DNA from 2 places in the Brevundimonas sp. KM4 genome. Region 1 is predicted to be linked to the other one. Evidence: predicted binding sites of a transcription regulator. Region 1 holds the regulator's gene; the other holds the start of a gene.
The links. The regulator HrcA, encoded in region 1, represses chaperone genes, less so after heat shock. The targets are predictions, from matches to a motif close to GTTAGCANTCNNNNNNNNNGANTGCTAAC.

Region 1 (6,385 bases):
TCCGATGACGGCCGAGGTCGCGCTGCGCGTGGGTCTGGCCGCCGGGAAACTGTTCCGCACCGACGACGACCGCCGCCATCTGGTGGTGATCGGCAAGGACACCCGCCTGTCGGGCTATACGATCGAGCCGGCCTTGGTGGCCGGTTTCGCTTCGGTCGGAATGGATGTGCGCACCTTCGGACCCGTGCCGACGCCCGGCGTGGCCATGCTGACCCGCTCGATGCGCGCCGATCTGGGCGTGATGATCTCGGCCTCGCACAACGACTATGCCGACAACGGCATCAAGCTGTTCGGCCCGGACGGCTACAAGCTGTCGGACGAGATCGAGCTGAAGATAGAGGCCATGATGGATCAGGGTCTCGACCAAGGCCTGGCGCCGTCGAACAAGCTGGGGCGGGTCAAACGGATCGACGATGCGCAAGCCCGCTATATCGAAATCGCCAAACAGGCCTTCCCCAAACGGCTGACGCTGCAAGGGCTGCGCATCGCCGTCGATTGCGCCAACGGCGCAGGCTACAAGGTCGCGCCCACCACCCTGTTCGAACTGGGCGCCGAAGTCTTCCCCGTCGGCGTGACGCCGAACGGCACCAACATCAACGCCGAGTGCGGCTCGACCCATCCGGCGACCCTGGCCGATGCGGTCAAACGCTACCGCGCCGATATCGGCATCGCCCTGGACGGCGACGCGGACCGACTGATCATCTGCGATGAGACGGGTCGGGTCGTGGACGGCGATCAGATCATGGCCCTGGTCGGGCTGGACTGGGCCAGGCGCGGTCTCCTGACCGGCGGGGGCGTGGTGGCCACCGTCATGTCCAACCTGGGGCTGGAGCGCAAACTGAAGTCCGAAGGCTTGACGCTGGAGCGGACCAAGGTCGGCGACCGCTATGTCATGGAACGGATGCGCGAAGGCGGCTTCAACATCGGCGGCGAGCAGTCCGGCCACATCATCCTGCACGACCACGCCACCACCGGCGACGGCCTGATGGCGGCGCTGCAGGTGCTGGCCGTCCTGGTCGAGTCCGGCAAGCCGATGAGCGAACTGGCCCGCCAGTTCGATCCGGTGCCGCAAAAGCTGGAAAACGTCCGCTTCACCGCCGACAAGCCGCTGGAAAGCGACACGGTCAAGGCCGCCATCGCCGAGGCCGAAGCGGCCCTGAGCGGTCAGGGGCGGCTGCTGGTGCGTCCTTCGGGCACGGAAAAGCTGATCCGCGTCATGGCCGAGGGCGACGACGAGGCGCTGGTGAAGCGCGTGGTGGCGGATGTCGCGGGCGCGGTGCGCTCAGCCTAGGGCTTGCAGGCCGCCGGCGGGTCGCCGTCGCGTTCCCACAGTTTGCAGGACCGGTCGATCTCCCCTTGGATCAAGTCGCAAGGGTTGGCGGCGTTGCAGGGCGGACGGGTCGCCGGGCTGACCTGGATGCAGCGCTCGACCAACCGGGCCGAGGCGGCGGCGCCGATGGCGTCGCGGCAGGGGACCTCGCTGATGGGCACCGGCTGGGCGGGCATGTCCGGTCCTTCGGGAATGCTGGCCTCGACGTCCTCGGCCGGTTTGGTCGCTTCCTTCTCCGCAGCCGCCGGCTTGGCGGGCGCGGCAGGCGGCGGAGCGTCCGGCGCCAATGGAACCGCGTCGATGACGTCGCTGCGTGCCGCCGTGTCCCCGGGCGTAGGCTGATCGGCTGGATCAGCGCGCTGACATCCGGCCATCAACACAACGCAGGCGGCCATCGAAAGCCAGGGGGATCGACGCATCGACTTGTCTCCGGTCAGGACTGACCGAACGAGGATGCCCGTCGGCGCCCCGAGGTGAAACCCCCTTATCGCTTCACCGCCGCCAGGGCCGCCTTCTGGAGGGCGAACAGTTCGGTGCAGCCGATCTCGGCCAGCGAGAAGAGCCGATCGAACTCGGCGCGTGAGAAGCCGCGCTTTTCGCCGGTGGCCTGGACCTCGACGATCTGGCCCGAGCCGGTCAAGACGAAGTTCGAATCCGCCTCGGCCTCGGAGTCCTCTTCGTAATCCAGGTCCAGAACCGGCACGCCGTCGCAGACGCCGCACGACACGGCCGCCACCTGGTCCGTGATCGGGTCGGCCTTCAGCACGCCCTCGTCGCGCAGATAATTCAGGGCCAGGCTCATGGCGACCCAGGCGCCGGTGATGGATGCGGTGCGGGTGCCGCCGTCGGCCTGGATGACGTCGCAGTCGACCAGCACCTGACGTTCGCCGAGCGCTTTCAGGTCCACCACGGCGCGCAGCGAGCGGCCGATCAATCGCTGGATCTCTTGTGTGCGGCCCGACTGTTTGCCGGCGGCGGCTTCACGACGCCCGCGCGTATGGGTGGCGCGGGGCAGCATGCCGTATTCGGCGGTTACCCATCCCTGGCCCGAATTGCGCATCCAGCCCGGCACCTTGTCCTCGATCGAGGCGGTGACCAGCACCTTGGTGTTGCCGAAACTGATCAGGCACGAACCCTCAGCATAGCGGTTGACGCCGGTCTCGATGGTCACGGGACGCAGTTGATCGTCGGTGCGTTGCGAATGGCGCATGGGAAGGGTCCTTGGAAGTCTGACCTTGGAAGCTGTGGCGGCGGTGCTTATCCTGAAACCGTGAGCCTGTATGCCCCGAAAAACCCGCCGTTCGACGCCGGCCCATCTCCGAATCTGGCCCTCGCGGGTCTGGCGGGGCTGGATGCGCGGGCGCGCGACATCTTCCGTCGCATCGTGGAATCCTATCTGGAGACCGGTGAGCCGGTCGGGTCGCGGACCCTGTCGCTGGGCGGAATCGCCCTGTCGCCAGCCTCGATCCGCAACACAATGCAGGATCTGACCCTTGCGGGCCTCTTGGCCGCGCCACACACCTCGGCCGGGCGGATCCCGACCCACGCGGGCCTGCGCCTATTCGTGGATGGCCTGCTGGAGGTCGGCGACCTGACCAAGGAAGAGCGGCGCGAGATTGACGGGCGGCTGGCGGGGCGCGGTCGGAACTTCGAGGCGGCGCTGGATGAAGCCTCGAACCTGCTGTCGGGCCTGGCCGGCGGCGCGGGCGTCGTCTCCAGCCCGGTGCGCGATTCCGGTGTCAAACATGTTGAGTTCGTCGCCTTGGGCGGTGATCAGGCCCTGGCGGTCATCGTCGCCGACGACGGCACGGTCGAGAACCGCATCATGACCCTGTCGGCCGGGGTCACGCCGTCGACCCTGGTCGAGGCCTCCAACTTCCTGAACGCCCGCCTGCGCGGCCGTCCTTTCGCCGACGCCCGGCGCGAGATGACGCAAGAGCTGGAAATCGCACGGCGTGAACTGGACCAGACCGCCGCCCGCCTGGTCGAGGACGGGTTCGCTGCATGGTCCGGCGGCGCGGACCGGGAGCGCGCCCTGATCGTACGGGGTCGCGCCAACCTGCTTCAGGACCGGGAAGGCCTGGCCGATCTGGAACGGGTCCGCGTCCTGTTCGACGATCTGGAGCAGAAGGAACAGCTGATCGGCCTGCTGGACGGCGTCGATGCGGCCCAGGGCGTGCGCATTTTCATCGGCGCGGAGACACGGTTGTTTTCACTTTCGGGTTCCGCCGTGATCGCGGCGCCCTATATGAGCGGCCGACAGCGGGTTCTGGGCGCCATCGGCGTGATAGGCCCCGCAAGACTGAACTACGCCCGTGTCATTCCGTTGGTGGACTATACCGCCCGGGTGCTGGGCCGGATGCTGGACGGGAACGACAAGTGAGCGACAAGCCCCTTAACGACGAACTGAACGCCGTGGACGCCGACATGGCCGAAACCAATGCCGAACACGGCCTGGACGCCCATCCGTCAGACGATCTGGCGCCGCTGGACGCCGTGATCGCCGAGCGTGACGAATGGAAGGACCGCGCCCTGCGCGTCGCCGCCGAGATGGAAAATCTGAAGCGCCGTTCGGAGACGCAGCAGAACGACGCCCGCGCCTTCGCCATCCAGCGCTTCGCCAAGGACCTGCTGGGCGTCGCCGACAATCTGGAACGCGCCCTGATGGCTGCGCCCAAGGACGCCGAAGGCGCAACGGCCGGTCTGGTGACCGGGCTGGAACTGACGCAGAAGGCCTTGCTGCAGGCTTTCGACGCCAACGGCCTGAAGCGCGTCGCGCCCCAGGCCGGCGAGGCCTTCAATCCGCATCTGCACCAGGCGATGATGGAACAGCCGTCTGAGACCGTGCCTGGCGGTTCGGTGATCCAGACCATGCAGTCCGGTTTCGAACTGTTCGGCCGCACCGTCCGCCCCGCCATGGTGGTCGTCGCCGCCAAGGGATCCGGCGCCCAGGCCCCCAACCCCTACGGCGCCGCCCCCGCCGCCGACGGTCAGGCCTTCGACAGCAAGGCCTGATCCGCAGTCGTCAGGCGGCGTCGGTCAGAACTGACGCCGCCAGGCTCCGATCAGGGCGAACTCCGGCGGCGCGTCTGCGACGTGGCGCGGCTCGCGGCTGGCAACGGCTTGCAGCGTCATGCTGGACCCATCCCACAGCTGGCGTTCGCCACCGAGGATGAAGTCGATCTGGCGGCCGCTGGGCGTCGCCGAGAAGCTGCGACGCGAATAGGTCAGCGGATCGAAATATTCGACAGGAACATCCGCCAGCATGGCCGAGAAGGTTCCACGCTCGATCCTGAGCGGCTGAGCCAGGGTGAAACTGATTCGGTCGCAGATCATCGAACAGCCCGTAAGCAGGCCCAGCCGCCAGTTCGAACTGATCGCCGCCTGATCCATCGACAGGAACCGGCCCTCGATCCGGGTCGACCCCATCCCCGCCTCGCCGATCAGGCGCAGGCCCGGCCGCAGGGTCCAGTCGCCGCCCAACGCATAGAAGCTGGTCCGTGACGGCAGGGCGAAGTCGGACCCGCCCGGCAGGAAGGCGCCCAAGGGCCCGAGCCGTTCATCCAAGGCGCCCACGCTGAACGACAGACCGCCGTCCGCTCCGCGCCATCCGATCGCCGCGCGACTGTAGGTAGAGGCGTCCTGCTCGACACGACGCAGCGGCATCCGGCGATCGCCGCCCCCGCTCTCGCCAGAGACCGTCACCGCGCCGAACCGCATCGCGCCGCGTACGGCGTGATCGGCCTGGGCCAGGGCGGCGAAACCGTCGCCCGCCGCACCGTTGAACGGCGAGGTCGCCCCGCCCTTGCCTTGCCAGACCGAGAAATTCATCCGGCCCGTGGCGACGTCGAGCATCGCCTCCTGACGCGGCTCATCCCCCATCCAGGGCGCGTTATAGAGATCGTGGCGAGGCGCTATCGGGTCGGGTCGCGCGCTGGACTGGGCCGCGATCAGGTTCAATCGACCGCCGCCCGGCAGGGCCAGGGTCGTTGTCGCCGTGGTGTTCTGCTCGAACGGCGCCGCCTGATAGGACCGGCTCGGCGCAGTCGGATAGGCGCCGCCCAGTTGGACGGCGAACATGCGATCGTAAGCGTCGTAGAGCACCGTATTCAGCGCCGTCTGCCGGCCGAAAGCGTCCCCGAACGCCGCGCCGATGAAGCTGCCCGGTTCGCTCATGCTGACGATGGAGCTCCCGTCAGCCATCGGCGTCGAGGTCGTGCCGGCCGGCCGGAAAGCGCGGGCCATGTCCAGCAGGCCACGCCCATAGACGATATCCGTGCCGGGATCGCCGGCGTCGCGTGCGGTCGTCAGCAAGATGTCCAGAGCTGCACGCGCCGTCAGATTGGGGAAGGCCTGCATCAGCAAAGCGAGCGCGCCGGACACATGCGGGGCCGAGAAGGATGTGCCGTTGACGCGCCAGCACGACGTGCCCTCGCACCCTGTAATCACATCCTCGCCCGGCGCTGAAATATACCCAGCCGCCGTATCCCCTGCCCGGTTCGAGAAGCTGGACATCGCATCGGTCGCGCCGTGCGATCCGACCGCGATGACGCTGCCGGCGAACCGGGGGTCGATAGCGTAACGCGCGGGCCAGCCCGGATTGGCGTTTCCGTCATTGCCCGACGAAGCCACGATCACGGCGCCCGAATTCACGGCTCGCAGCAGCGCCGCTTCGAACGCTGAGCCCAGCCTTCCATCGCCGCCCAGCGACATGTTGATGATCTTGACGCCATTGGCGACGGCGTAGTCCAGCGCGCGCACCAGATCCGAACTGCTGAAACAGACCTCGGTATTCTTGTCCGTGCAGTCAGAGATATCGGTGCGGATCGACAGGATGGTCGAGTTGTACGCCACCCCGATCGTACCGAACCCGTTGAAGTTCGAGGCGATCACGCCCGACACGCGCGTGCCGTGACTGCTTGACGCCACATAGGGCGTATTGCGCCCCACGACGACGTCCGTCGAGGCGCTGGAGATACGCCCCTCCAACTCCGGCAAGGTATTGGCGATGCCGGAGTCGACAACGGCGACGGTGACGCCGGCCCCGGTCGCCCC
Region 2 (6,385 bases), on a different contig from region 1:
CGACCAAAAACCCGATCGGTCCCTTGATCAGGATCGACAGCCCGATCCCGATCCAGAACAGCAGCTTGTGCGGCCGGATCGGGCGTTCGCCCGCCTTCGTCGCCATATAGATGCGCGCCAGCGCCGCCATGGCCAGGGTCGTCGCCCCGCACAGCATGGCGTCGGTCTTGGCGATCCCCGCCTCGGTCGACAGCAGGAAGGTCGCCCCCATGATGGCCCCGCCGAAGAAGCCGACCCGGCTGCCCAGCATGGCCGAGCCGGCCCAGGCCACGGCCCAGGCCGCCAGCATGGCGCCCAGCAGGGACGGGATGCGATAGGGCGCGATTTCGCGGTCCTCGACATCCGAGGTCAGGCCCACGGCGACCGCCTGCATCCAGTAGATGCCGACCGGCTTCTTCCAGCGCGGCTCGTCCTGATAGCGGATGTCCACATAGTCGCCGCTCTCCAGCATCTGGGACGTGGCCTGGGCGAACCGGCTCTCGTCGCGATCCAGCGGCGGCAGCAGCAGCAGGCCCGGCAGCCCGGCGATCAGCGTCAGCAGGGCCGCGAGAACCGGCCCGCGCCAGCCGGCGATGCGGCCATCCAGATCGAAAGTCTTCATTCCAGACTCCTTACACGGCGACTACGCCGTCGTCAGCCGTCTCCCCTAAGCCATCGTTATCCTCTATGGAGCGCCGATGACCCCCGAAACGCCCGAAATCTCCGTCGTCGTTCCCGTCCATGACGAGGCGGGCGCCGCCGTGCCCCTGGCGCGCGAGATCGCCGCCGCCTTCGCCGGCCGTTCGTACGAGATGATCTTCGTGGACGATGCGTCCCGGGATGCGACCCTGGCCGAGCTGAAGGCCGCCATGGCCGAACTGCCGGCGCTCCGCGTCCTGGCCCACGGGACCAATGCGGGCCAGAGCCGCGCGGTTCGAACCGGCGTCCTGGCCGCGCGCGCGCCGGTCGTGGTGACGATGGACGGCGACGGTCAGAACCCGCCGGCCGATGCGCCCCGCCTGGTCGATGCGCTTCTGGCCGCGCCTGGCGACGTGGGCCTGGTCGGCGGCCGTCGCGCCAAACGCCAGGACACAGAGGCCAAACGCCAGGCCTCGATCTGGGCCAACCGTATCCGCCGCAAACTGCTGGGCGACGACGCCGACGACACCGGCTGCGGCCTGAAGGCCTTCCGCCGCGACGTCTTCCTGCGGCTGCCCTACTTCGATCACATCCACCGCTATCTGCCGGCCCTGATGATCCGCGAGGGGTTCAAGAATCAGTATCTCGACGTGGACCACCGCCACCGCGAGGTCGGCCGCTCGAAATACACCAACTGGGGCCGCCTGCGCGCCTCTGTCTCGGACCTCCTGGGCGTGATGTGGCTGAAGACGCGGTCCCGCAAGCCGGGCGCGATTTCGGAGTTCTGAAACAGCCACACCCTCCCCGCTTCGCAGAGAGGATAGGCAAACAAAAAGGGCGGGACCTTGCGGTCCCGCCCTTCTGCATTTCAGCGTCGGTTAGCTTGGACCCCGGCCTTCGCCGGGGCGTCCGGGCGGCCCGAAGGCCGCCCTTCCGCTTAGAAGTCCATGCCGCCCATGCCGCCCATGCCGCCCATGTCGGGAGCCGCAGCGCCGCCCGACTTCTTGGGGGCGTCGGCGACGGCGGCTTCCGTCGTGATCAAGATGCCGGCCACCGAAGCGGCGTCTTGCAGAGCCGTGCGGACGACCTTGGCGGGGTCGATGACGCCCATCTGCACCAGATCGCCGTACTCTTCGGTCTGGGCGTTGAAGCCGAACGAGGACTGGTCGTTTTCCAGCACCTTGCCGACGACGATCGAACCTTCGACGCCTGCGTTTTCCGAGATCTGACGGATCGGAGCCTGCAGGGCGCGACGGATGATGGCGATGCCGGCGTTCTGGTCGGCGTTGTCGCCCTTGACGTCAGCCAGGATCTTCGACGCCTTCAGCAGCGCAATGCCGCCGCCGGGAACGATGCCTTCGTCAGCCGCGGCGCGCGTGGCGTTCAGGGCGTCGTCGACGCGATCCTTCTTTTCCTTCACTTCGACTTCGGTCGAACCGCCGACGCGCAGGACTGCAACGCCGCCGGCCAGCTTGGCCAGACGTTCCTGCAGCTTTTCCTTGTCGTAGTCGGACGTGGTGTCTTCGATCTGGCGCTTGATCTGGGCCACGCGGGCTTCGATCTCTTCCTTGCCGCCAACGCCTTCGACGATGGTGGTGTCGTCCTTGGTGATCGAGACCTTCTTGGCCTTGCCGAGCATGTCCAGCGTGACCGACTCAAGCTTGATGCCCAGGTCTTCCGAGATGACCTGGCCGCCCGTCAGGATGGCGATGTCTTCCAGCATGGCCTTGCGGCGGTCGCCGAAGCCCGGAGCCTTGACGGCGGCGACGCGCAGGCCGCCGCGCAGCTTGTTGACGACCAGGGTCGCCAGGGCTTCGCCTTCGATGTCCTCAGCGATGATCAGCAGCGGACGGCCCGACTGCACCACGGCTTCCAGGATCGGCAGCATGGCCTGCAGCGAGGTCAGCTTCTTCTCGAACAGCAGGATGAGCGGCTCTTCGAGGACAGCCTCCATCTTGTCTGCGTTAGTGATGAAGTAGGGCGACAGGTAGCCGCGGTCGAACTGCATGCCTTCGACGACGTCGACGGTGGTGTCGGCGGTCTTGGCTTCTTCGACGGTGATCACGCCCTCGTTGCCGACCTTGGCCATCGCCTGAGCGATCAGCTCACCGATTTCCGAGTCGCCGTTGGCCGAGATGGTGCCGACCTGCGCGATTTCCGAGTTGTTGGAGACCGGCTTGGAGTTCGACTTGATCTCTTCCAGCACCAGGCCGACAGCCTTGTCGATGCCGCGCTTCAGGTCCATCGGGTTCATGCCGGCGGCGACGGCCTTCAGGCCCTCTTGCACGATGGCCTGAGCCAGGACGGTTGCGGTGGTGGTGCCGTCGCCCGCCTTGTCGTTCGTCTTCGAAGCGACTTCGCGGATCATCTGGGCGCCCATGTTCTCGAAGGCGTCTTCCAGCTCGATCTCTTTGGCGACCGAAACGCCGTCCTTGGTCGAGCGCGGGGCGCCGAAGGACTTCTGGATCACGACGTTGCGGCCCTTGGGACCCAGGGTCACCTTGACGGCGTTGGCCAGGACGTTGACGCCGCGCAGCATCTTGTCACGCGCGTCGGTGTTGAACTGTACGATTTTAGCGGCCATGCGGGCAGCTCCTATCTATATGGATTGATTGAAGAACGTCGGACGTCGGGTGCTTAGGACAGCACGCCCAGGACGTCGGATTCCTTCATGATGATCAGGTCTTCGCCGTCGATCTTCACTTCCGTGCCCGACCACTTGCCGAACAGGATGCGGTCGCCGGCCTTCAGCTCCAGAGCATTGACCTTGCCTTGGTCGTCACGGGCGCCAGGGCCGACGGAGACGACTTCGCCTTCCTGAGGCTTTTCCTTGGCGGTGTCGGGGATGATGATGCCACCCTTGGTCTTGGATTCTTCTTCAACGCGCTTGACCAGCACGCGGTCGCCGAGCGGACGGAACGCCATCGGACTTCTCCCTGTAAAACCCCCGGATCGGGGCGTTTTTGAAACGGTGTGCGGCGCTCTCGCGATCGCCGTTTTGGCAGCCAACCAGCGAGAGTGCTAACGCGGGCGGGAGTTAGGCAGAGGCGCTGGCATCGTCAAGCGGCGCGTCTCTATCGCGGCGCGAATTCTCTGTGACAAATGAACCGAAAATGAATGCCGACCTCCGGGGTCGTTCAAACTGGGAGCGATAGAACAGCCTCAACGCTGGATGCCTTCCCCGCTCTGGAATGCAGTTCGGCAACGAAAGAAGGAGACCAAGATGTCCAAGCTGCTGAAGATCACTGCGGTCGCCGCCGCCCCCGTCGTGGCCCTGAGCCTGATGGCCGCTCCGGCTTCCGCCCAATCGCGCGATCGCGACAACACCGGCCGTAACGCCCTGATCGGCGCCGCCGTGGGCGGTCTGGCCGGCGCCATCTATGGCAACGGCGATGGCAGCTATATCGCGGGCGGCGCGCTTGCCGGTGCGGCTCTGGGTGCTGTGGCCTCCAACCGCGGCTCGGGCTGCGAATACTACCGCGGCGGCCGGTGCTACCGTAACCAGGGCCACTGGGAGCGCGAGCACGGCATCGATCGCAGCCGCTCGGGCTACGACTACCGCTACGACGGCCGCCGTTACGACTCGCGCTATGACCGCCGCGACTATCGCAACGATCGCGACTACCGTTACGACCGCCGCTGGTAAGCGTTTGACAGTCTAGGTGATCGGCAGGGCCCGTCCGCAAGGACGGGCCCTTATCGCGTCAGCCCATCAACCGCGTCATCAGGGTTGCCGTGGACGGATCCAGGTCCGCCGAGGGGCCGCCCGCGTCCACGTCCTTCAGGATCGCCTTGGCCAGGACCTTGCCCAGTTCGACGCCCCACTGGTCGAAGCTGTTGATGTCCCAGATCACGCCCTCGACGAAGGTCTTGTGCTCATACAGGGCCAGCAGCGCGCCCAGGGTCTCGGGCGTCAGTCGCTCCATGACGATCGATGTCGACGGACGGTTGCCGGTGAAGGTGCGGTGGGACGCCAGGCGCGTCGCCTCCTCTTCCGACAACCCTTGAGCCAAGCCCTCGACCTTGGCGGCCTCGGTCGTCTTGCCCAGCATCAGGGCCTGCCCCTGGGCGAGCGCGTTGGACCATAGCGGCGATTCCGGCGCGTCCGCATGCGTCTTGGCGACGATCACGAACTCGGCCGGCACGACCTCCGGCCCCTGATGGATCTGCTGGAAGAAGGCGTGCTGGCCGTTGGTGCCGGGCTCGCCGAAGACGACGGGACAGGTCTGGCGCGTCACCGGCGTACCGTCGCGATGCACCCGCTTGCCGTTCGACTCCATCTCCAGCTGCTGCAGGAAGGACGGCAGACGACGCAGGGCATGGGCGTAGGGGGCGACGGTGCGGGCGGGCCGGTTCAGGCCGTCGACGTTGAACACCTGGGCCAGGGCCAGCAGGATCGGCGCGTTCCGCTGCAGCGGCGCCGAGACGAAATGGGCGTCCATTTCTGCGGCGCCCGCCAGCATCCGTTCGAACACGTCCCAGCCCAGGGCGATGCCGCACGACAGGCTGACCGCCGACCACAGGGAATAGCGCCCGCCGACCCAGTCCCGGAAGGCGAAGGTCCGACCGCAGCCGAAGGCCGCCGCCTTGTCCGGCGCCGCCGTCACCCCGATGAAGTGTCTGGTCATCCCCTCGGCCGGCAGCGACGCCGCCAGCCAGGCCTTGGCGGCCTCGGCGTTGGCCAGGGTTTCCTGCGTCGTGAACGTCTTGGACACGACCACCACCAGGGTGGTCTCGGGATCGAGACCCGTCAGCGCCTCGGCCATATCGCGCGGGTCGATATTGGCGACGAAGCGAAGGTCGATGGCCGGGTCCAGCGGGCGCAGCGCGTCCCAGACCACGCGCGGCCCCAGGTCCGACCCGCCGATGCCGACATGGACGATCGCCTCGAATGTCTTGCCCGTCGCGCCCGCCTCGGCGCCCGAGCGCACGGCGTCGGCATAGGCCTTCATGTCCGCCCGCACCGCGTCCACCTCGGCCGAGACCGGCTCGCCCAGGGCCTTGAAGTCGGCGCCCGGGGCGGCGCGCAGGGCCGGGTGCAGCACCGCCCGCCCTTCCGTCAGATTGACGGCCTCGCCGGCGAACAGGGCCGCGCGACGTCCCTCGACGTCTGATGCCCTCGCCAGATCGAGGCAGGCGTCGAAGGCGGCCTTGGTCCAGCTCTGTTTCGACAGGTCCAGATAGAGCCCCGCCGCCTCGACCGACATCCGCGCCAGCCGGTCGGGATCGGCGGCGAACTGATCCACGATCCGCGCGGAGGCAGCCTCGGCGGCGGCTTGGTCGAAGGCGGTCCAGGCGGCGTCGCGGGTCATCGTCGTCTCCATCGGGAATGACAGGGTAAACACTCGTTTACGGCTGGGGCGTATTCAGGTTCAACGTCCCAGCGGACGCTGAAACAGGAAGTCACCTCCATGTCCTGCGGCCTTGCTCTCACGATCGCCCTGGCGATGTCCAATCCGTCCGTCGCCCTGGCCGCCGAACAGCCGGCCGCCGCGCCCGGCGCGCCGGTCTCGGTGGCGGGTGAGCCGCTGTTCGCCGACATCATCTCGCGCTCGGCCAGCCTGAAGGCCGTGGTCGATGGTTGGGCCGCCGCCAAGGCCGCCGACGACGCCGCCTTCTTCACCAGCCAGGCCTTCACCGGCTTCAAGGCCCAGGCCGAACAGTTGGCCGCCCTGGACATGCAGGGCCACCTGATCCTGAAGGAACGCGGCACCGACGGCGATCTGAAATGCATCCTGCGCGGCATTTCCGAGGACATGCCCAAGAA

Region 2: the regulator HrcA is predicted to act here: its motif matches at 3,616-3,644, upstream of groES (co-chaperone GroES).

The regions. Positions count from the first base shown of each region.
Region 1 covers NZ_JZRG01000006.1:170,957-177,341, forward strand. The annotation lists gene glmM (phosphoglucosamine mutase) at 1-1,291, shown strand, start outside; gene VH88_RS15350 (hypothetical protein) at 1,288-1,749, opposite strand; gene rph (ribonuclease PH) at 1,815-2,540, opposite strand; gene hrcA (heat-inducible transcriptional repressor HrcA) at 2,655-3,713, shown strand; gene grpE (nucleotide exchange factor GrpE) at 3,758-4,345, shown strand; partial or broken gene VH88_RS03635 (S8 family peptidase) at 4,370-6,385, opposite strand, start outside.
Region 2 covers NZ_JZRG01000003.1:53,649-60,033, reverse strand. The annotation lists gene VH88_RS00450 (glycosyltransferase family 39 protein) at 1-601, opposite strand, end outside; gene VH88_RS00445 (glycosyltransferase family 2 protein) at 678-1,406, shown strand; gene groL (chaperonin GroEL) at 1,556-3,202, opposite strand; gene groES (co-chaperone GroES) at 3,256-3,543, opposite strand; gene VH88_RS00430 (hypothetical protein) at 3,842-4,264, shown strand; gene pgi (glucose-6-phosphate isomerase) at 4,323-5,930, opposite strand; gene VH88_RS00420 (hypothetical protein) at 6,030-6,385, shown strand, end outside.